2 regions of the Halomonas sp. N3-2A genome follow, and region 1 is predicted to be linked to the other one. Evidence: predicted binding sites of a transcription regulator. Region 1 holds the regulator's gene; the other holds the start of a gene.
What was found. Region 1 encodes sigma-54, which starts transcription at its own class of promoters, with help from an activator protein. Its sites were predicted from a motif close to TGGCACNNNNNTTGCTNT; they were not measured.
Positions count from the first base shown of each region.

Region 1 (10,239 bases):
ACGCTATTATCTTTCATTAAAGTCACCTCATGACAACTGACAGCACCCACGCTGCTTAGTTAGTAACCATATTGGATACAAATTGCTGGATAAGTTCTTCGAGCACCAAGGCAGACTGGGTGTCTCGAATAACATCCCCCTCTTCAAGCACTTCAGGAGCGCCGCCAACGCTCAGGCCAATATACTGCTCACCGAGCAGCCCAGCCGTCAAAATAGCCGCAGTAGTATCTTGCGAAAGCTGACCTTCAAGGTCGCTATCGAGGCTCAACACCACCCGCGCATCATACCACTCGGTATCAAGCTCAATGGCCTCTACCCGCCCCACAGTAACACCGGCCATGGTGACTCGCGCACGTGGTTTCAGGCTGCCAATATTGGAAAAACTGGCCTCAAGACGAAACGTGTCGGACGATGTTGAAAGCGTCATACCGCTTACGCGCAAGCCCAAAAAAACAAGCCCCAGAATGCCCGCAAGCATAAACAGACCAACGCCAAACTCCATGGTTTTACTGCGCTTCATGTTATTGCTCCACCCATTAAAGGCCGCCAAACATCACGGCGGTCAATACAAAATCCAGCCCCAAAACAGCAAGCGATGAATACACCACCGTGCGTGTTGTCGCACGTGAAATACCTTCAGAGGTAGGCACTAAGTCATACCCTTGGAACACCGCAATCCAGGTGACGACCACTGCAAATACAAGGCTTTTGATGATTCCATTACCGATATCATCAACAAACGAAACACTAGCCTGCATATTGCTCCAGTAAGAGCCTTCAAAAACCCCCAGCCATTCCACACCAACCAGATAGCCACCCCAAATCCCCACCACGCTAAAACCAACGGTCAGAATGGGTAGCGCAATAAAACCTGCCCACAGCCTTGGCGCCACAACCCGGCGCAGTGGGTCAACGCCAATCATTTCCATGCTGGTTAACTGCTCAGTCGCCTTCATCAGGCCAATTTCCGCCGTCAACGCAGAGCCCGCGCGCCCAGCAAACAGTAGCGCAGCAACCACCGGCGCCAACTCTCGAAGAAGCGAAAGAGCAACCATCTGGCCAAGCGCCTGCTCTGCCCCAAAGTCAACCAAAATGGTATACCCCTGTAGCGCAAGCACCATGCCTATAAACAGCCCTGACACCAGCACAATAGCCAGAGACAGTACACCGACAAAGTGCACTTGGCGCAGCCACAGCGACCACCCTTCCCGAGAAGGCACCCCTACAGCCGACTGAGCAAGAAAGACACCTGCGCGCCCTAACGACTCTAAGGCATCACACCCTTTTTGCCCCAGCCGAGCAACATGCGAAATAGCATGTTTAATATTTGATTGCATTTAACGCACCTTCCCTGCGGAGGCTTGGCCTAGAATATCGCGGTAAAGCGTCTCAGCGGGATAGTGAAACGGCACCGGCCCATCTGGCTCACCATGAATAAACTGGCTTACTCGGGGATCTTGGTTCGTATCTAAGGTACTTGGCGTGCCAGAGGCTACCACCTGCCCATCGGCAATGAGGTACAGATAATCCGCAATGCTGAGGGTCTCTTTGATATCGTGCGAAACGATCACTGACGTAAGCGACAGTGCCTGATTCAGCCGCTTAATTAGCTGTACAAGCACCCCCATAGAAATGGGGTCTTGCCCGACAAAAGGCTCATCATAAAGGATTAACTCTGGGTCAAGCGCTACCGCCCGTGCCAATGCCACACGCCTTGCCATCCCCCCCGAAAGCTCAGCAGGCGACAAGTGCCTAGCCCCGCGCAAACCCACTGCCTGTAACTTAAGAAGTACTAGATCGCGTATCATAGGGTCAGGCAAGTCAGTATGCACCCGAAGCGGAAACGCTACGTTTTCAAATACATCAAGATCCGAAAACAGTGCGCCGCTCTGAAATAACATACCCATACGCTTACGCAGCGTAAACAAGGCCTTACGCGATAGGCGATGGACATCTTGACCATCGATTAGCACTCGCCCCCGGTCAGGCGTTAATTGCCCACCAATTAGCTTTAAAAGGGTCGTCTTGCCGGTGCCGCTTGGCCCCATGATGGCCGTTACCTGGCCACGCGAAATCGTCATATTGATGCCGCGAAAAATATCATGATCACCCCGCGAGAAGTACAAATCTTCAATTTCGATGAAGGGAGCATCGGTCATGGGCTGGCTGGCCTTGATGGTCGTCTTGCCGCAGCAGCAATAGTATATGCTGGCTACGCATGAGTTAGTTAAAAACAAATAATTCAAAAAAACAGCTAGTTTAAAAGCACAGACAGTTTAAAAAACAGTGTTTTCGAAATATTATCGAACATCGTAACTGAACGCTACTCACAGTAACAGATGCGCTCATTGCAACCGCACTGAGGAGTAGGATACGCGCCTTACCTACAAACCGCGCCAAGATGTTATTCTTAGCGACCTACTTTTGACCGCTTATGAAAAGAGATGCCCTCATGCGCCAGCCACTATCGACACCTAGCCCACTGCGTGAAAGTGCGCTGCGCACACTGCAAATTGAGCAAGCCGCTATCGGTGGGCTTCAGGCAAAGCTTGATGAGAGTTTTGACCACGCTTGTGAACTTATCCTTGCCTGCCAGGGCCGCGTAGTGGTAACCGGCATGGGTAAGTCCGGCCACATTGCGGGCAAGCTAGCTGCAACGCTGGCAAGCACCGGTACGCCTGCTTTTTTTGTACACCCAGGTGAAGCCAGTCACGGCGATCTCGGTATGATCACCCGCGCAGATGTTGTGCTAGCCCTCTCGAACTCTGGCGAAACCGCAGAGGTCACCGCGCTGCTTCCGCTGTTGAAACGCCTAGGAACCCCCCTTGTCAGCATGACGGGACGCCCGGGGTCCACATTAGCCAAACACGCCGATGCTCACCTTAATAGCGGCGTTGAACGCGAAGCCTGCCCTCTCGACTTAGCGCCGACTAGTTCAACCACTGCGGCACTTGCCTTAGGTGATGCCTTAGCCGTGGCATTATTAGAAGCACGTGGCTTCACCGCGGAAGATTTTGCGCTCTCACACCCAGGTGGAAGCCTCGGCAAACGCCTACTTTTGCGTGTAAAGGATTTAATGCACAACGGATCACGCCTCCCCCAAGTAGCATTAGGCAGCCCGCTACGGGACGCACTGTTGGAAATTACTCGCCAAGGGCTGGGCTTTACCTGCGTCGTCGATAGCGAAGGACGCCTTGCCGGCGTTTATACCGACGGTGACTTACGCCGAACGCTGGATCAGTTTCATGACCTACGTGACGTCCTAGTTGATGATGTGATGACACGCCCTGGAAAACGTATCGGTCCCGATGTGTTAGCAGCTGAAGCGGTACGCATCATGGAAGACAGTCGAATCACCGCACTGGCGGTCGTGGATGATCAGCAGCGCCCCATTGGCGCGCTGCATATGCATGACTTACTTGCTAGCGGTGTCATTTAATCATTCCTTTCAGACATTAATAATACGGAGGCTTCATGGCCCTACCTGACGCTCTACAAGACCGGATTCGTCGCGTAAAATTGCTTGCCATTGACGTTGACGGCGTACTTACCGATGGCCGCCTCTATTTCCAAGCTGACGGTATCGAAATCAAAGCGTTTCATACCCAAGATGGCCACGGCCTCAAACTTTTGAAGCGCGTCGGAATCCATGTTGCCTTAATTACTGGGCGTGATTCTCCCATGGTCAGCCAACGTGCTGCGTCGTTAGGCATTACCCATGTGTATCAAGGGTGCGAGGATAAACTCACTACGCTACGCGCGCTTTGCCAACGCCTAGATATTACGCTTGAGCAGGTTGCTTATTGTGGTGACGACCTACCCGACCTTGCTCCAATGAAACGTTCTGGCGTAGGCATCACCGTCCCTAATGCTCCTGATTATATGCATACCCACGCTGACTGGATCACCGACCGGCTTGGTGGCCACGGCGCTGTGCGTGAAATCTGCGACACTTTATTGATGTCTCAAGGCCATTGGGATGCTGTTTTAGATACGTACCTGCACGGCCAATCGTAATGCGCTTTTGGGTTAAAAAACGCATTTGGATAACCATCATGGTGCTTGCCTTAGGTGGCATACTGGTATGGTTGGATCCACGCGGCCCTCAAGACCAATCAATCGACGCTGAGGCTCGCGCTCAAGAGCCCGGCCATGTATTAGAGAATGCAGAAATCACTCTGTTTGGTGACACCGGTGCCATCCAGCAGTCGCTGACGACGCCGCGCTTAGTCCATACCCCTCAAACGGCGATGACAGATGTCTTCTCCCCCAGGGCAACACTATTCGATAGCGAAGAGCGTCAATGGCTAGCGACGGCGAAGACCGGCACCCTAAATACTGACACGCAGGTGCTCACGCTAGCTGGCTCAGCCCAATTACTTGCACCCGACGAGGGCTGGCAGCTGAATACAGAGTTATTACATTATGATGGCACCACCCGTCATGCTTGGAGCGATGCCGAAACCATACTTCAGCAACCGCCCCAGCGCATTGGCGCTTCACGCATGGATGTATGGCTGGATGATAGCCAGATCCGCTTAACCAATAACGTGCGCGGCGTTCACCCGCCTGCCACTCGTTCTCAGTAGGAGTCGCGATGAACGCTCTTATTCGCACGGCACTCTTCGTCATTGCACTACCCATTTCAGCGGCAGCGCTACCGGTCATGGCACAAAGCCAAGCCCCCGTAGAAGTAGAGGCTGACCGTTTAGATCTCGATCAACGCGCAGGCACTGCTGTGTATTCAGGCAACGTCGATATTCGGCAGGGCAATATGCAACTGCGCGGAGATCGCGTTGAGATTCAGCGCAACGATGCTGGCGAGCTATCGCGCGCCGTTGCAACCGGTGGACGAGCCTATATACGCAACCAGCTCGAAGACCAAGCTAGCCCAATGGAAGGCTGGGCAAAGCGCATTATTTATCATGTTGCCGAGCGTCGGGTAGAGCTCATTGACCAAGCGGAACTGACCCAGCAAGCAGATCGCTTTGAAGGTGGACGCTTAGAGTATTTTATCGACCAAGGTGTGGTTCAGGCGCGTTCTGATGTTAGTGGTAGTGAACCACAACGTATCCGCATGACTCTTCAGCCGGAACAATAGGAGTGTCCAGTGGCGACAAATAACGCAGAGCCTGCACCTCAAACCACAGCCTCAGAATCAGCGCCGATAAAAACCCTTTATGCTCGCCACCTAGCCAAAAGCTATAAACGCCGCCGTGTCGTTAAAGATATTAACCTAGAGATATCTCAAGGCAGCGTGGTAGGGCTGCTAGGCCCCAATGGCGCTGGCAAAACGACATCGTTTTATATGATTGTCGGCTTGGTAAAGTCTGATGCGGGAAAGGTTGGCATTGACGAGCTTGATTTAACCCATGCCCCCATGCACGAACGTGCAATGGCAGGTATTGGCTACTTGCCTCAGGAAGCCTCTATTTTTCGCAAACTTTCTGTCGCCGACAACATCATGGCAATCTTGGAAACTCGTAAAGAACTCGATCGTAACGCCCGGGAGCAGCGCCTTGAGTCGCTACTGGAAGATTTCCACATCACGCACATTCGTGACAACTTCGGCATGAGTCTTTCGGGCGGAGAGCGTAGACGTGTTGAGATCGCACGCTCCCTCGCGACAGAGCCGGCCTTTATTCTGCTTGATGAGCCATTTGCCGGCGTTGACCCGATCTCAGTGGGTGATATTAAAACGATCATTCGAGCCCTCAAAAAACGCCATATCGGCGTGCTGATCACTGATCATAACGTCAGGGAAACACTAGATATTTGCGATATTGCCTACATTGTAGGTGACGGTCATATCATCGCCAGTGGCCCCCCTCAGGAAATTCTCAACAACCAGCGGGTAAGAGACGTTTATTTGGGGGCTGATTTCCGCCTGTAAACAGCCACCTGCAGAAAAAATAGTAGTGGTGGCATAGTTATTGCACTTGCACCAAGCCATAACTCGCACTAGGGTGGAGCTTTCTGATTAACGAGTGGTTCTCAGATGGTCATGAAAGCTTCTCTTCAATTGCGTATCGGTACACAGCTGACCATGACACCTCAGCTGCAGCAGGCCATCGCCCTGTTACAGCTATCAACGCTGGACCTCCGTCAAGAAATTCAGCAAGCACTTGATGCCAATCCAATGCTTGAGCAGGAAGATGAGTTCGGCGAACAGGCCGTTAGTGAACCCCAGGAAGCTGAATGGTCCGAAAGCATTCCTAATGAACTCTCTACTGACAGTGACTGGTCAGACACTTATCAAGACCTAGGCAGCCATGGCACCAGCAGCGAGGGGCCTGACTTTGAGCGTCAAGCCGCGGGTCAAAGTTTGCATGGCCACTTACTTTGGCAACTCGCCATGACAGATTTTTCACCACGCGACCATGCCATTGCTGAAAGCCTCATCGATGCACTGGATGCCAACGGCTACCTAACCCAGCCTCTCAATGACATTCGCGAAGGACTTAAAGCCCAAGGGCATGAAGGCCTTAGCCAGCGTGAAGTTGAAACAACCTTGCTGCGCCTTCAACAGTTTGAGCCCACCGGTGTATTTGCGCGCGACCTGCGGGAGTGCTTAATGCTGCAGCTCGCCTCACTACCCGAAGATACACCGCTGCTGATGCCTGCCAAGCGGCTAGTGCGTCAATTTCTTGAAGCGCTCGGTAAGGATGATGTGCGTTTGCTAAAGCGGCGGTTAAGCCTGGATGATGAGCAGCTTGATGACGTCATTCGCTTGATCCGCAGCCTTGATCCTCGCCCAGGAAGTGCCTTTGGCGACACAGATGACAGCTATGTAACGCCAGATTTAGTCGTCCGCCATGACCACGAAGGATGGCACCTGGAGCTAAACCCAGAGGCACTGCCGCGCTTGCGCATTCAACCTGACTACGCAAGCCTCATCAAACGGGCTGACAAGAGCCAAGATAACCAGTTTTTAAAAGAGCATCTCCAGGAAGCGCGCTGGCTCATCAAGAGCCTTTCAAGTCGAAATGATACGCTACTGCGGGTGGGCCGAGAAATCATAGCGCGCCAAATAGGCTTTCTGGAACACGGTGAAGAAGCCATGAAACCGCTGATTTTAGCCGACATCGCAGACGCCGTTGAAATGCATGAATCTACTATTTCCAGGGTCACCACCCAGAAATATATCCATACCCCGCGCGGTGTGTTCGAACTCAAATACTTCTTTTCCAGCCAAGTAAGTGGCCAGGACGGCGGCGACAGTCATTCCAGCACCGCCATCCGGGCTCGAATCAAAAAACTGGTGCAAGATGAACCGCCCGGCAAACCGCTCTCAGACAGCCGCCTCGTGGCGCTATTGGAAGAGGGTGGCATTAATGTAGCAAGGCGAACGGTGGCCAAATATCGCGAGTCGATGGGCATTCCCTCTTCAAGCGAGCGCCGCCGTTTACGCTAATAAAACAGTGCTAACGAGACAAAGTCTGTCTAGGGGCTTTGCAATAGCGCAAAAAGGGTTACAATCGAAGAACAGTCCGATGGATAAGGAGCACGTCAATGCAAGTAAATATCACTGGTCATCACGTAGATCTGACTGACGCCTTGCGTGACTATGTAAATGAGAAGCTGGAACGCGTTGAGCGCCATTATGACAACATCACCACCGTACAAGTAACCTTATCTGTTGAAAAGGAGCGTCAGCAAGCTGCCTGCACCCTGCATGCTGCAGGAGCCGATCTACACGCAGAAGCATTAGACAATGATATGTATGCTGCGATTGATGCACTAGCGGACAAAATTGACCGTCAACTCGTTAAACACAAGGAAAAAGCACAAGCTCGCGCCCAAGGCGCTGGCGTGCGTTAACTCAATGACGTTGGAAACCATACTTCCCCCGGAGCGCGTGCTGTATGACGTCCCCGGGGGCAGCAAAAAAAGGGTGCTGGAATTTTTCAGCACCTTTATTGCGCAAAACACGCCAAGCCTAGATAGCCAAGAAGTCTTCAGCCGCCTGATTGGTCGTGAGCGTTTGGGTAGCACTGGAATAGGCAACGGCGTTGCCATTCCTCACGCCCGTAGCCCTCACTGCAGCTCGCCTATCGCTGGTTTTTTAAAGTTAGCCGAGCCTGTAGATTTCGATGCTATTGATGGCGATCCCGTCGACCTTGTTTTCGTACTTTTAGTACCCGAAGAGGCGGACGACACGCACTTAGCCTTATTAGGGCAAGTGGCGTCTATCATGAACAGCGTTGACACACGTCAGCAGCTTCGTAGAGCGGCTAGCCAACGTGAGCTATTGGACCTTATAACAGCAAAAATTCGTGAACAGCCTGTTAGCTAAAGGGTCCACCGCTAGACACTGCCTACTAAGTCCAACGTTTACCTCCATTTTTATTGGCATGCCAAGAGAAACTCTATGCAATTGGTGATCATTAGCGGCCGTTCAGGGTCCGGTAAATCTATCGCCTTACAAGCGTTAGAAGATCTTGGCTATTGTGCCATCGATAACCTGCCCGCCATGCTACTCAGCTCCCTGGTGGATGAGCTTCGTGAGCAAGGGGCACGCCCCCAACTAGCGGTAAGTATCGATGCGCGCAATTTACCTGCTGCATTAAAGCAACTGCCAAAAATGCTTGAATCTTTGCGCCAGAAAAGCATTCACTTCCAGGTTATCTATCTAACCACCGATGCGCGAATTCTTCTTGAGCGATACTCAGCCACGCGTCGTCGCCACCCTCTTACGCGTGATAGTGACATGACGCTTGAAGAGGCCATCAATAAAGAAGAAGAAACCCTGCTCGACATCCGTGATCTGGCTGACCTGATGATCGACACATCGCGTCTGTCGGTTCATGACCTGCGCCGCCGGATAACGGATCAGGTTGCCCAACAGCGTGAAGATAGATTAACGCTGACACTAGAGTCATTTGGCTATAAACGGGGCGTCCCACTTGACGCAGATCTCGTCTTTGACGTGCGCTGCCTACCAAATCCGTACTGGGATCCTACACTGCGCCAATACACTGGCCGTGATGCCAATATCATCCACTTTCTGAAGGGATATCCTGTCGTAGAAGAAATGCGCAATGATATCCAGACATGGCTGGAAAAGTGGCTACCCGCTTACCAAAATAGCCAACGCAGTTATATGACGATTGCGATTGGCTGTACCGGCGGGCAGCACCGCTCTGTCTTCATGGTGGAACAACTGGCGCAAATGCTGGTAAAACAAGCGGGAGAGGTTCAACTCCGTCATCGTGAGCTAGGCCTGCAGTACACCCTCAGTGAGCAGCAGCCCTCCACATCCGCGCCTTCAACAGACGCGCAATAAGCAACGCCTTTTCTTCACGACCCCACTCGGCTAAAAGGAACCAGAGTGCCAGAAAGAACCTTAACACTCACTAATCAGCGCGGCCTTCATGCTCGCGCAGCGACAAAACTCGTCAAGTGTGGCCAACAATTTTCTGCCAACATTCACGTTTACAAACAACAACAAATGGCAGACGCGGCCAACATTATGTCGTTATTGATGCTGGCCGCCCCTTGTGGCACTGAACTTAGAGTTCATGCGGAAGGCGACGACGCCGAACAAGCGCTAGAGGCGATTGAAGCGCTGTTCGACGCACGTTTTGACGAAGAGCACTAACATCAGCAAAACAGCGTCAGCCAACGTGCTAACTGAGCTGTTAGCTCAGTTGTTAGTTACCAGCGACGGTCATTGCATCAATTAGCCAGCTACCCGTGTGAATACTGCCACGGGTATCGATGTCATCACCGACGGCGACCAAGCCAGCAAACATGCTATTCAAATTACTGGCAATAGTGAATTCTTCGATAGGGTGCTGTATTTCGCCATTTTCTACCCAGAAGCCTGCCGCGCCTCGCGAATAGTCGCCAGTCACGCCGTTAACCCCCTGCCCCATTAGCTCAGTCACCCAAATGCCACGCCCCATCTGCTTCAGCAAATCATCTCGGGGCGTCAGCGGCGCTAACAAACGTAAATTGCGTGCCCCACCTGCATTACCTGTCGATTGCATGCCTAAACGCCGCGCACTGTAAGCAGACAGCATATAGCTGGCCACACTACCCTGATCAATAAAGCGATTGTTGCGAGTCTGAACGCCTTCAGCATCAAACGGCGAGCTAGCCGTCGCCCCCACCTCCATAGGCCGTTCTTCCAAACCAAACCAGCTCGGGAATAGCGGGCTACCTAAACGATCACATAAGAAAGAGGATTCGCGATAAAGCGCCCCACCTGCCAACGCCCCCATCAAGTGACCTACC
Region 1 is NZ_CP022286.1:592,618-602,856, reverse strand. Features, by position in the region: gene CEK60_RS02655 (MlaC/ttg2D family ABC transporter substrate-binding protein) at 1-17, opposite strand, end outside; gene mlaD (outer membrane lipid asymmetry maintenance protein MlaD) at 56-520, opposite strand; gene mlaE (lipid asymmetry maintenance ABC transporter permease subunit MlaE) at 537-1,337, opposite strand; gene CEK60_RS02640 (ABC transporter ATP-binding protein) at 1,338-2,159, opposite strand; gene CEK60_RS02635 (KpsF/GutQ family sugar-phosphate isomerase) at 2,453-3,439, shown strand; gene CEK60_RS02630 (KdsC family phosphatase) at 3,475-4,017, shown strand; gene lptC (LPS export ABC transporter periplasmic protein LptC) at 4,017-4,589, shown strand; gene lptA (lipopolysaccharide transport periplasmic protein LptA) at 4,598-5,101, shown strand; gene lptB (LPS export ABC transporter ATP-binding protein) at 5,168-5,893, shown strand; gene CEK60_RS02610 (RNA polymerase factor sigma-54) at 5,999-7,414, shown strand; gene hpf (ribosome hibernation-promoting factor, HPF/YfiA family) at 7,513-7,821, shown strand; gene ptsN (PTS IIA-like nitrogen regulatory protein PtsN) at 7,826-8,296, shown strand; gene rapZ (RNase adapter RapZ) at 8,372-9,286, shown strand; gene CEK60_RS02590 (HPr family phosphocarrier protein) at 9,332-9,601, shown strand; gene pmbA (metalloprotease PmbA) at 9,654-10,239, opposite strand, start outside.

Region 2 (10,239 bases), 2.2 Mb from region 1:
TGATGGTGTGATTTTAGCCCACTCAAACGAATCGGAATGGCAGGCGTTTCGCAATAACCGCAACAACGAGGCATTTTTGGATCGTGTCTATATCGTCAAAGTGCCTTACTGTCTGCGGGTCTCCGAAGAGATCAAGATTTACCAAAAACTGCTTGAAGACTCCTCGCTTAATGCAGCCCCTTGCGCGCCTGATACGTTGCGCATGCTGGCGCAGTTCTCGGTGCTTTCGCGGCTAAAAGTGCCAGAAAACTCCAGCATCTACTCCAAGATGCGCGTTTATGACGGCGAAAACCTGAAAGACACCGATCCTCGAGCAAAGTCGATCCAAGAGTATCGTGATGCGGCGGGTGTGGATGAGGGCATGCAGGGGTTGTCTACTCGTTTCGCCTTCAAAATACTTTCTAAAGTGTTTAACTTCGATGGCACTGAGGTCGCCGCGAACCCTGTGCATTTGCTGTATGTGCTAGAGCAAGCATTAGAGCGCGAGCAACTGCCTTCAGAAGTATTTGAGCGCTATATCGGCTTTATCAAGGAGTTTCTGGCACCGCGCTATGTCGATTTCATTGGTAAGGAAATCCAAACGGCGTACCTGGAATCTTACAGCGAGTATGGGCAGAACATCTTTGATCGCTACGTAACCTACGCGGATTTCTGGATTCAAGACCAGGAGTATCGCGATCCCGAAACGGGCGAATTGTTGAACCGTCAGTCACTCAATGACGAGCTCGAAAAAATTGAGAAACCAGCAGGCATCTCTAACCCGAAAGACTTCCGTCACGAAGTGGTTAATTTCGTATTGCGGGCGCGTGCGCAAAACAATGGCATGAACCCCAGCTGGCAGTCTTATGAAAAGCTCAAAGGCGTTATCGAGCATAAGATGTTTGCTAACACTGAAGAGCTATTACCGGTTATTTCGTTTAATGCGAAGGCGTCGAAGTCGGATCAGAAGAAGCACGAGGACTTTGTGGCGCGCATGGTGGATCGTGGCTATACCGAGAAACAGGTTCGGCTGCTTTCCGAGTGGTACCTACGCGTGCGCAAGTCCCAGTAGCGGATAATCGGGAGGTCGTATGACCTACTTTATTGATCGAAGGCCTAACGCTAAGCACAAAAGCGCGGTCAATCGGCAGCGCTTTTTGGAACGTTATCGCAAACATATCAAGCGTTCGGTGGAGGAGGCGGTTAACCGCCGCTCCATTACCGATATGGAGCGAGGGGAAAAGGTATCCATTCCTACCAAGGATATCTCTGAACCGGTGTTTCAACATGGCCCGGGTGGTGCGCGCAATATCGTATCACCCGGCAACAAGGAGTTTTTAGAAGGCGATAAAATTCGCCGCCCCGGTGGCCAGGGCGGCGGAGATGGCGCGGGCGAAGGTGGTGCTTCCAATCAAGGCGAGGGTGATGACGAGTTTGCATTTACCCTGAGCCGCGAGGAGTTTTTGGAGTTTGTATTTGATGGTCTTGAGCTGCCTAATTTGCAGCGCAAACCATTGAAGTCACTCGAAGAGATAAAAATGGTGCGTGCGGGGCTTGCGCGTGACGGGGTGCCGTCGCGAATTAGCATTACCCGATCAATGCGGGAAGCTTACGCGCGCCGCATTGCCATGCGCGCCCCCATTAAGCGGGCGTTGAAAGAGGCTCAAGAGGCGCTCGCTGCAGAAGAGCGCAAGGATCCGGTGCTGCGCAATCCGGCGAGAATAGTGGAGCTAAAGGCGGAAATAGAGCGCTTGGAAAAGCGTATTGAGGCGGTGCCATTTATTGACACCTATGATCTGCGTTACCACCAGTTGGCAGCGCAGCCTCAGCCTTCCAGCCAGGCGGTGATGTTCTGTGTCATGGACGTTTCTGGTTCCATGACTCAAAACCATAAGGACATTGCTAAGCGGTTTTTCCTATTACTTTATCTATTTTTGGAAAAGCATTACGAGAAAGTAGAGCTGGTATTTGTGCGCCACCACACGGCTGCGCGGGAGGTAAACGAGGAGGAGTTTTTCTACTCCCGTGAAACCGGTGGCACCATCGTTTCCAGCGCGCTCACCCTGGTAAATAAAATCATCGAAAAACGCTACCCCGCTGGGCAGTGGAATCTGTATATCGCCCAGGCATCGGACGGTGATAACTGGGATGATGACTCGAATATTTGCCGGGACTTACTGGTTAAACAGCTCATGCCACAGTTGCAGTACTACGCTTATGTGGAAATTACTCCCCATGAGCATCAGTCGCTGTGGCATGAATACGAAATGGTCGCCGCGCAGTTTCCCGAACGGTTTGCGATGCGCCAAATTGTCGACGCCGGGGATATCTACCCAGTCTTCCGTGAGCTGTTTAAACGTCGGTTGAGTCAAGAGCAGTAACGCGAACCGAGGAGTACGCCATGAGTGTAGCCCGTAAGCCAATAGCGACCGGTTCCGACTGGAATTTTAATGTGTTGGAGCGCTTCGACGAGGAGCTCGCTAGGCTCGCCGATGAGTACCGCCTAGATACTTATCCCAATCAGATAGAAGTGATTACTACTGAACAGATGATGGATGCCTACGCGAGCGTGGGGATGCCGGTAGGGTATCACCACTGGTCGTTTGGTAAGCAGTTTCTTGCCGTTGAACAAGCCTACAAGCGCGGCCAGATGGGGCTTGCCTATGAGTTGGTGATTAACTCCAACCCATGTATTGCCTATCTAATGGAAGAGAACACGTTAATGATGCAGGTATTGGTCATTGCGCATGCCTGCTATGGGCATAACTCTTTCTTTAAAGGCAATTACTTGTTCCGCGCCTGGACCGATGCCGACTCCATCGTTGATTACCTAGTATTTGCTCGTAAGTATATTGCTCAGTGCGAAGAGCGCCACGGTGTCCATGCCGTGGAGCAATTGTTAGATGCCTGTCACGCTCTCCAAAACTACGGTGTAGACCGTTACAAGCGACCCTCACCCATTTCTGCTGAAGAAGAGGTAAGGCGTCAAGAAGAGCGCGAAGCCTACCTGCAAACCCAGGTCAATATGTTGTGGCGCACGATCCCTGATGCGCCCGATGGCGTTTCTCCACTGCCGGGTAGCCTTCATAGCGAGGCAGATCCACTTGGCCTACACAGTGGTGGTATTTATCCCTCAGAGCCACAGGAAAACTTGCTCTACTTTATTGAGAAAAATGCGCCACTTCTAGCTCCTTGGCAGCGCGAAATTGTGCGTATCGTACGTAAACTGGCGCAGTACTTTTACCCCCAGAGACAAACCCAGGTGATGAACGAAGGATGGGCTTGTTTCTGGCACTATACGCTGATGAATCGTTTATACGATGAAGGGAAAGTCGATGAAGGCTTGATGCTGGAGTTTTTGCAATCTCATGCCGCGGTTATCAATCAGCCAGGCTTTGATAGCCCACACTACAGCGGCCTTAATCCCTACGCGTTGGGATTTGCGATCTTTATGGACATTAAGCGGATTTGTGATGCGCCAACGGATGAAGACCGGGAGTGGTTTCCCGATATTGCGGGTAGCCCGTGGCGCGATACCGTTGAGTTTGCAATGCGGAACTTCAAGGATGAGTCGTTTATACAGCAGTTTTTATCCCCCAAGGTAATACGCGATCTCAAGCTGTTCTTAATTGTTGATGATGATCAGATGGAAACACTGGACGTCGCCGCAATTCATAATGAGCGAGGCTATCGGCGAGTGCGTGAGGCGCTGTCAACTCAATATGCGTTATCGGTGCGTGAGCCCAATATTCAAGTTGTCGAAGCGGCTATACGCGGAGATCGTTCGTTGACGTTACACCATGTACAAGATAGCCGTCGGCCCCTTGGTCGCAGCGTATATCCGGTGATTCGCCATTTGCAGCAGCTATGGGGATTTCCGGTGCATTTGGTCTCAATGGAAGAGGGGCGTGTGACGCGCCGTTATCAGTGGCCGATTGAGGAGGAAAACAAAGAGGTGAGTTAAGGTTAAATAACTACCCCGCGGCAAGCGCGGGGTAGTGGTCAAGCTTGGTTTGTTTTACCAAGACAGGTGGCTACTAACATTAGCCTTTGGCAGTCCAGGACTGACACCAGCCGCCTGCTTCAACGCTATTTTGCGGGAACAGCTGGCAACCTGCAGTTTCTGCATTAAAGAACATGCAGTTTGAGCACAGCTCTCCTTCCTCGTAGGCCGGGTGGTCGCTTGCATTACTGGCTACTTCAACGTAGTTAAGTGCCTGAGCAGTAGAATTAGACGGGTCAAGGCGAGGCAGTTCCTGGGCAAAAGCAGTCTTTGACAGGATGCCAGCACCCAATGGCAGGGCGGCTAGACCCATTACGCTATTACGTATGAACTTACGACGGCTCTGATTAGCCATGGTGTCTCCTTAGCGTCACGGTTTGACGTTTTTTTGCTTATGTTATTGGGTGGTGAACCACCTCTAATACTCCGACAAGGCTAATAAGCCGGAGTTCTCTAAGCCATGCTAGCGCATGCTCAAAATTAGTGCGAATAACCTTATGAAAAGCGCGACAATTAACCACGTCACTGAGCGGTGCTTGGTCTTAGCAAGCAGCCTGTTATACTCGCCTCTGGTTGCTGATTAGATTGTTGTTAACGCTATTTTGGGGGTGCTATGCAAAACGCTGTGATTTTAATCAATACTGAGAAAGGCCAGGTAAAGGCAGTCGCCGAGCGCCTTGCTGATGTAGACGGTATTAGTGAAGTCTATTCGACGTGTGGTCGCTATGATTTGGTCGCTATTGCCCGGACCCCTGATTTTGAAAGCCTTGCTGAACTGGTCACAGAACGCCTAAACGCGGTCGAGGGCATTAGTGATACCGAAACGCTTAATGCGATGCAGGTGCACTCCCGTCACGACCTAGAAACGATGTTTTCCCTGGGCTGGTAACCAATAAATTACCTGACATAAAAAGCAGGATGCAGAATCATTATTGTAGGGAGTAAGTCTGTTGGGGAAATCGCTTTCGCGCTGGCGTCGTCAGGGAAAACGCCTGGGTATCGCTGTGCTTTTTGTCATAGTAGGAACGGGGCTTTGGGAGTTTCAGGAGCGTCAGCATCAGGATGATTATACCTGGATGGGTGTGCCTACCTGGGATGGGTTTCAGCTAACAACGTTTCACCGTGTGCTAAGAAACGATGGCTTCTTAGCGGGATGGTCTGATGTGCGGGTAAACCCACTTTGGGTCAGTTATCAAGTCGAAGCGGTGTCCGATGATACTCGTATTGGCCCACGGCCTAATTTTAAAGCTGACTGGCGCACGTTATGGCCAATAGGTACGGCTAGCTATTCCGGCAGTGGTTATGATCGCGGACACTTAGCACCTAACTATGCCATTGCAGCGGTGCATGGTCGTAACGCTCAAGTCGATACCTTCTTGATGAGTAACATGACGCCTCAGCGACCTAACTTGAATCGCCAGCTTTGGCAGCGCCTTGAAGAGTCGGTGATGGACCATTTTGCACCGCGCTTTGATCGCTTGCAGGTGATTACTGGGCCTATTTTTCCTGAGCGCTACATGGACAATGTGTTTAATCGCGTTGGTTTTGTGGAAGTGCCAGAAGCGTTCTATAAGATCATTGTTGTGCCGAATGAAGAGGCACCGCTGGCGCTTGCCTTTATCATGCCGCAAGACGTTCGTGGTAATGAACCGTTAGATGATTATCTGGTAACTATCGATGAGATCGAGTCGCGCACAGGGCTAAACTTCTTCCCTGATTTAGCGGCAGAGCGTGAAGCTGTCCTGGAAGGGCAATTGCGTACTCAAGGCTGGGCGCTAGAAGAAGTAGCGCGTCGTCCTGGGCGTTTCCAATAATTTGTCTAATTAAAGCATTTAAAGTCAAAGCGTTTTCGAGGGCATATATTTAGCTCGAAGGCAATCTCGTCTAACTCTCTCTTCTAGCTCTTCCTGGTTAGTGGTGTTTGACAGCGAGATGGATGCTGATGGGTTGGCGGAAAATTTTATCTTTGCCTGATAGTACAACTTTGACAGTAACCTAAACGGCTACTCTTCTTCGCGATTCGTTTTGAGAAGAGTGGCCGTTTTTATTGCATGGATGCCCCGGAATTTATATGGATGCCCGTCTTAAAACAAACAACGATAATAAAAGACAGTCACTTCCAGAGCACTTCTTTCTATGCATTATCAGCCGCTCCTCCAGCGACTGCGACAAACGTTTTTACCTGGCGTGGATAGCTACATCGGCATAACGCAATCGCTCGCTGGCAAGCCACATTCAATCTGAACTTCTTACTGGGCTGAATTTTTATATATTTTGCCTAAGTTAGACTAATTATTCTTATGGATTGATATGGCGGTAGTGGCATGGTTTTTGCTAATATTTGGATGCCCGCTTGGGCTATGCATCTTCACTCTTGATTAAGCATATATTTATGCGGTGTGTTCTGAGCAATCATGCTAATAGATCAGTACTGGAGGGGGTAGGTAAGTGACTGTAAAAAAAGAAGAGTATGAATTTTCCGCGCTGGATGATGAACTGTTGGCGAGTTATTATCTAAGTTTCCACGATCTAATGACTCAGGCGGAAGAAACTACAGCTTCAGATATTGCGGCTGATTCTGTTAACAAAGTTCTGGGAGGGGGGATAGCAACTAACGTTACCTATACCGGCTCAAGTAATGCTGCATTTTGGGTTGATAACTTTGAAATTCTGCCAGAAGAAGATTCTGAGTTGCCAGCGTACCAATATGGTCAGGGTATTATGTTGTCGACAGGTGGGTTCCCAAGCTCAGAGAATACCACGACTGGGTATAGTGTGAGTCACGGGGAGTTGGGAGACCCAGATCTAACCGAAACGGCAATTGAAGCATTTCCAGGAGCGGGTAGCACAAACGATGCGTCAGTCATTGAGTTTACGGTAAACGTCAATGACCCGGATGTGGATACACTTCGTGCGAGCCTCGTATTTGGCTCAGAAGAGTTCCCTGAATATGTAGACAGTGATTTTGTAGATATTGCTGCTCTATATGTAAACGGCGTTAACTACGCTGAGTTTACTGCTACGGATAAGCCTCTAAGTGTTATTTCAGATAACCTTGAGTCAGGTGTATTTATTGATAATAGCAATCAATTTAGTTCTCCTTATGCAATTGAGTGGGACGGCTTTAGCAGAGAGATTGTCGTTCGTGCTCCCCTTCAGCAAGGCGAGAATACCGTCAAGATTGGTATTGCTGATACTGGTGATTCCATTCTGGATTCAGGTCTTTTTGTATCTGATCTCTCTCTGATTGGTGGGGGAGGCTCTGGCGGCGGTGTGCTCAGTGCGTTGGCCCCGGATGCTGGGGGCAAAGTCACTACAACTTCGGCTGCAGAAGAAGTCACGTTGAATGAGCAGGCAAACACCGTCACAGGCAGTACTACTGAGTTGAATGGTGATGTCATTGTTGGTTTTGAGTCGAATGACAAAGTAGTTGTTAAAGATAGCTTTTTTGATGTGTCAGATGTGATATTTAGCCTTGGGTCGGTGATTTTAGATATTGATTCTAATCAGGACGGGGAAAATGATACGACGCTGACGTTTGCGGACTTGGATGATCCAGATAGCTTTGTATTTACACAAGCTGAGGATGGAACCACGATCACCCTTGAGGAGACTTCTCCGGAGCCAGAACCAGAACCAGAGCCAGAACCAGAGCCAGAACCAGAGCCAGAACCAGAGCCAGAACCAGAGCCAGAACCAGAGCCAGAACCAGAGCCAGAACCAGAGCCAGAACCAGAACCAGAACCAGAACCAGAACCAGAACCAGAACCAGAACCAGAACCAGAACCAGAACCAGAACCAGAACCAGAACCAGAACCAGAACCAGAACCAGAACCTGTTCAACCTGCGCCAGTGGCCAGTAATGATGATCTAGCGGGTCGTTTTGGCTGGCTGGCCAGTGGCAACCTGTTTGCTGACAATGGCAATGGTGCTGATCAGGCTGCTGGGGACGATGCAATTGTCATCACTGCCATTGATGGTCAGGATGTTGTTTTCAATACGGCGATGACGCTGGACTCCGGTGCGAGTGTGATTGTGCAGGAAAATGGCGACTTCACTTATGACCAAGGCTCTGCGTTTACTGCTTTGGCAGAAGGTGAGGCGGCTATCGATACTTTCGAGTATTCAATTGCCGGTAGCCAAGGCGCAGCAGCATCAGCAGTTGTTTCTGTGGAGCTGGGTGAAGCAATCGATAGCGTCGAGATTTCGGCTATTGAGGCGCTTTACCAGATGGCGTTTGACCGCGAGGCGGATGCCGAAGGGTTGGAGTACTGGTCCGGTATTCGTGACGAAGGTAGCAGTCTGTTTGAGGTGGCTGACTACTTCTTAGCATCGGAAGAGTTTGCCAGCGAGCATGGTGATAACCTGGACGCTGATGACTTCCTAATGGTGCTTTATGACAATACCTTTGACCGTGCGCCCGATGCAGAAGGGCTTGAGTACTGGTCTGAGGTGCTGGTCACTGAGCAGGCTGGCCAGGGCGATGTAATGGCTTACTTCGCCTCATCCGACGAAATGCACAGTAAGTATCTGGCGGAAGGCTTTATCTTCGCCTGATAGTGCAACTTCGTTCGTAATCTAAGCGGCTATTCTTCCTAAATGACGACGGTCGAGAAGAGTAGTCGCTTTGTTTATCTTCAGCCCAACAGGCGCCAACGCTCTATGTGAATCGAGGCATGACATGTAGAGGTGAGAATTAAAAGTCAGAGGGAGAATAAGTGTAAATGAGGAGGGAGAGGGGTAGGTCAATAACATTACAATGTTGGTGCCCAGGAGAGGACTTGAACCTCCACGACCATACGGTCACTAGCACCTGAAGCTAGCGCGTCTACCAATTCCGCCACCTGGGCATATCATATTTCGCTACTGATTTTACTGCTGTTTGTATTCGTATGGTGCCCAGGAGAGGACTTGAACCTCCACGTCCATACGGACACTAGCACCTGAAGCTAGCGCGTCTACCAATTCCGCCACCTGGGCGAATACAAACGTTTTGCTAATACATCATCAATACTATCTTTCAAGTACTATCTCTTAATAGTACCGCTTGCTGCTGCACCGTTTTACATCATGTAAAGGGAGTGACATGATATAAAATGGTGCCCAGAAGAGGACTTGAACCTCCACGTCCATACGGACACTAGCACCTGAAGCTAGCGCGTCTACCAATTCCGCCATCTGGGCAAGTGGCGCGTATGATACCGAGGCCACGCTTAAATGCAAGACCCGGTAACTGTTTTTTATCATTAAAATCGTACAATTGCCGTGCTAGGTGGTTGGGTGATTGAGCGGGCAGCGCTATAATGCAGTTATGACCAAACCAAACATGATGTTTTTCAGCCAATCATTGGCTGAATCCTCCCGCCCGCAGCGCACTGCGCCTGCGCAAACTGTCTGCCTCCCGCAAACGCAATCAAGGATGTTGATCGCATGAAGTACTGGACGTTGAGTGATGATCCGCACGCCGAGCGCGAGGCGCAAAAGTATGATAATCCTGCGCCCAGCCGCGAATATTTATTAGCTGCCCTGGAAACGTACGGCAAGCCAATAACCCACGAAAATATGAGCCGCATGCTCGGCATTGAAGATGAAGATCATCTTGAAGCTATTCGCCGTCGTATGGCTGCCATGGAACGTGATGGTCAGGTGCTGCGCGATCGTCGCGGCGCTTATGCACTAATTGACAAGCTTGACCTTATTAAAGGGAAGGTGCTGGGCCACCGAGATGGCTTTGGCTTCCTGCTGCGTGATGATGGCAAAAAGCCGGACTTAGTCTTGCCCCCGCGTCAGATGCGCCGTGTTTTCCACGGCGATTATGTGCTGGCGCGTGTTAGTGGCCGCGACCGCCGTGGCCGTGATGAGGCGACTATTGCCGATGTGATTGCGCGAAACACCCAAACGATTGTGGGTGTATATCGTAGTAACTCGCCTGAGTTTGGTGTGCTGATTCCTGAAAATCCACGTATTACCCAGGAAGTTATCATTCCTCATACGGCAAGCGCTGGCGCGAAAGACGGGCAGGTAATATCTGCAAAAATCGTTCAGCAGCCGGCCACGCGTGTTCAGCCAGTTGGTGAAGTTATCGAAGTGCTGGGCGAGCGGATGGATCCTGGCATGGAAATAGATATCGCGATTCGTAGCTACGATATTCCCGCTGAGTTTCCGCCAGAAGTGCTTGACCAAACCAGCGGTATTTCAGCAGAAGTATTAGAGGAAGATAAGCAACACCGCGTCGATTTGCGTGAGATTCCGTTGGT
Region 2 is NZ_CP022286.1:2,783,845-2,794,083, reverse strand. Features, by position in the region: gene CEK60_RS13095 (PrkA family serine protein kinase) at 1-1,051, shown strand, start outside; gene CEK60_RS13090 (YeaH/YhbH family protein) at 1,071-2,360, shown strand; gene CEK60_RS13085 (SpoVR family protein) at 2,381-3,943, shown strand; gene CEK60_RS13080 (high-potential iron-sulfur protein) at 4,023-4,337, opposite strand; gene CEK60_RS13075 (Lrp/AsnC family transcriptional regulator) at 4,596-4,871, shown strand; gene CEK60_RS13070 (DNA/RNA non-specific endonuclease) at 4,933-5,796, shown strand; gene CEK60_RS13065 (choice-of-anchor L domain-containing protein) at 6,431-8,539, shown strand; tRNA gene CEK60_RS13060 (tRNA-Leu) at 8,746-8,832, opposite strand; tRNA gene CEK60_RS13055 (tRNA-Leu) at 8,876-8,962, opposite strand; tRNA gene CEK60_RS13050 (tRNA-Leu) at 9,080-9,166, opposite strand; gene rnr (ribonuclease R) at 9,413-10,239, shown strand, end outside.
Region 2: CEK60_RS13065 (choice-of-anchor L domain-containing protein) is a predicted target of sigma-54. The motif match lies at 6,303-6,320, and genes of this name have one in related genera.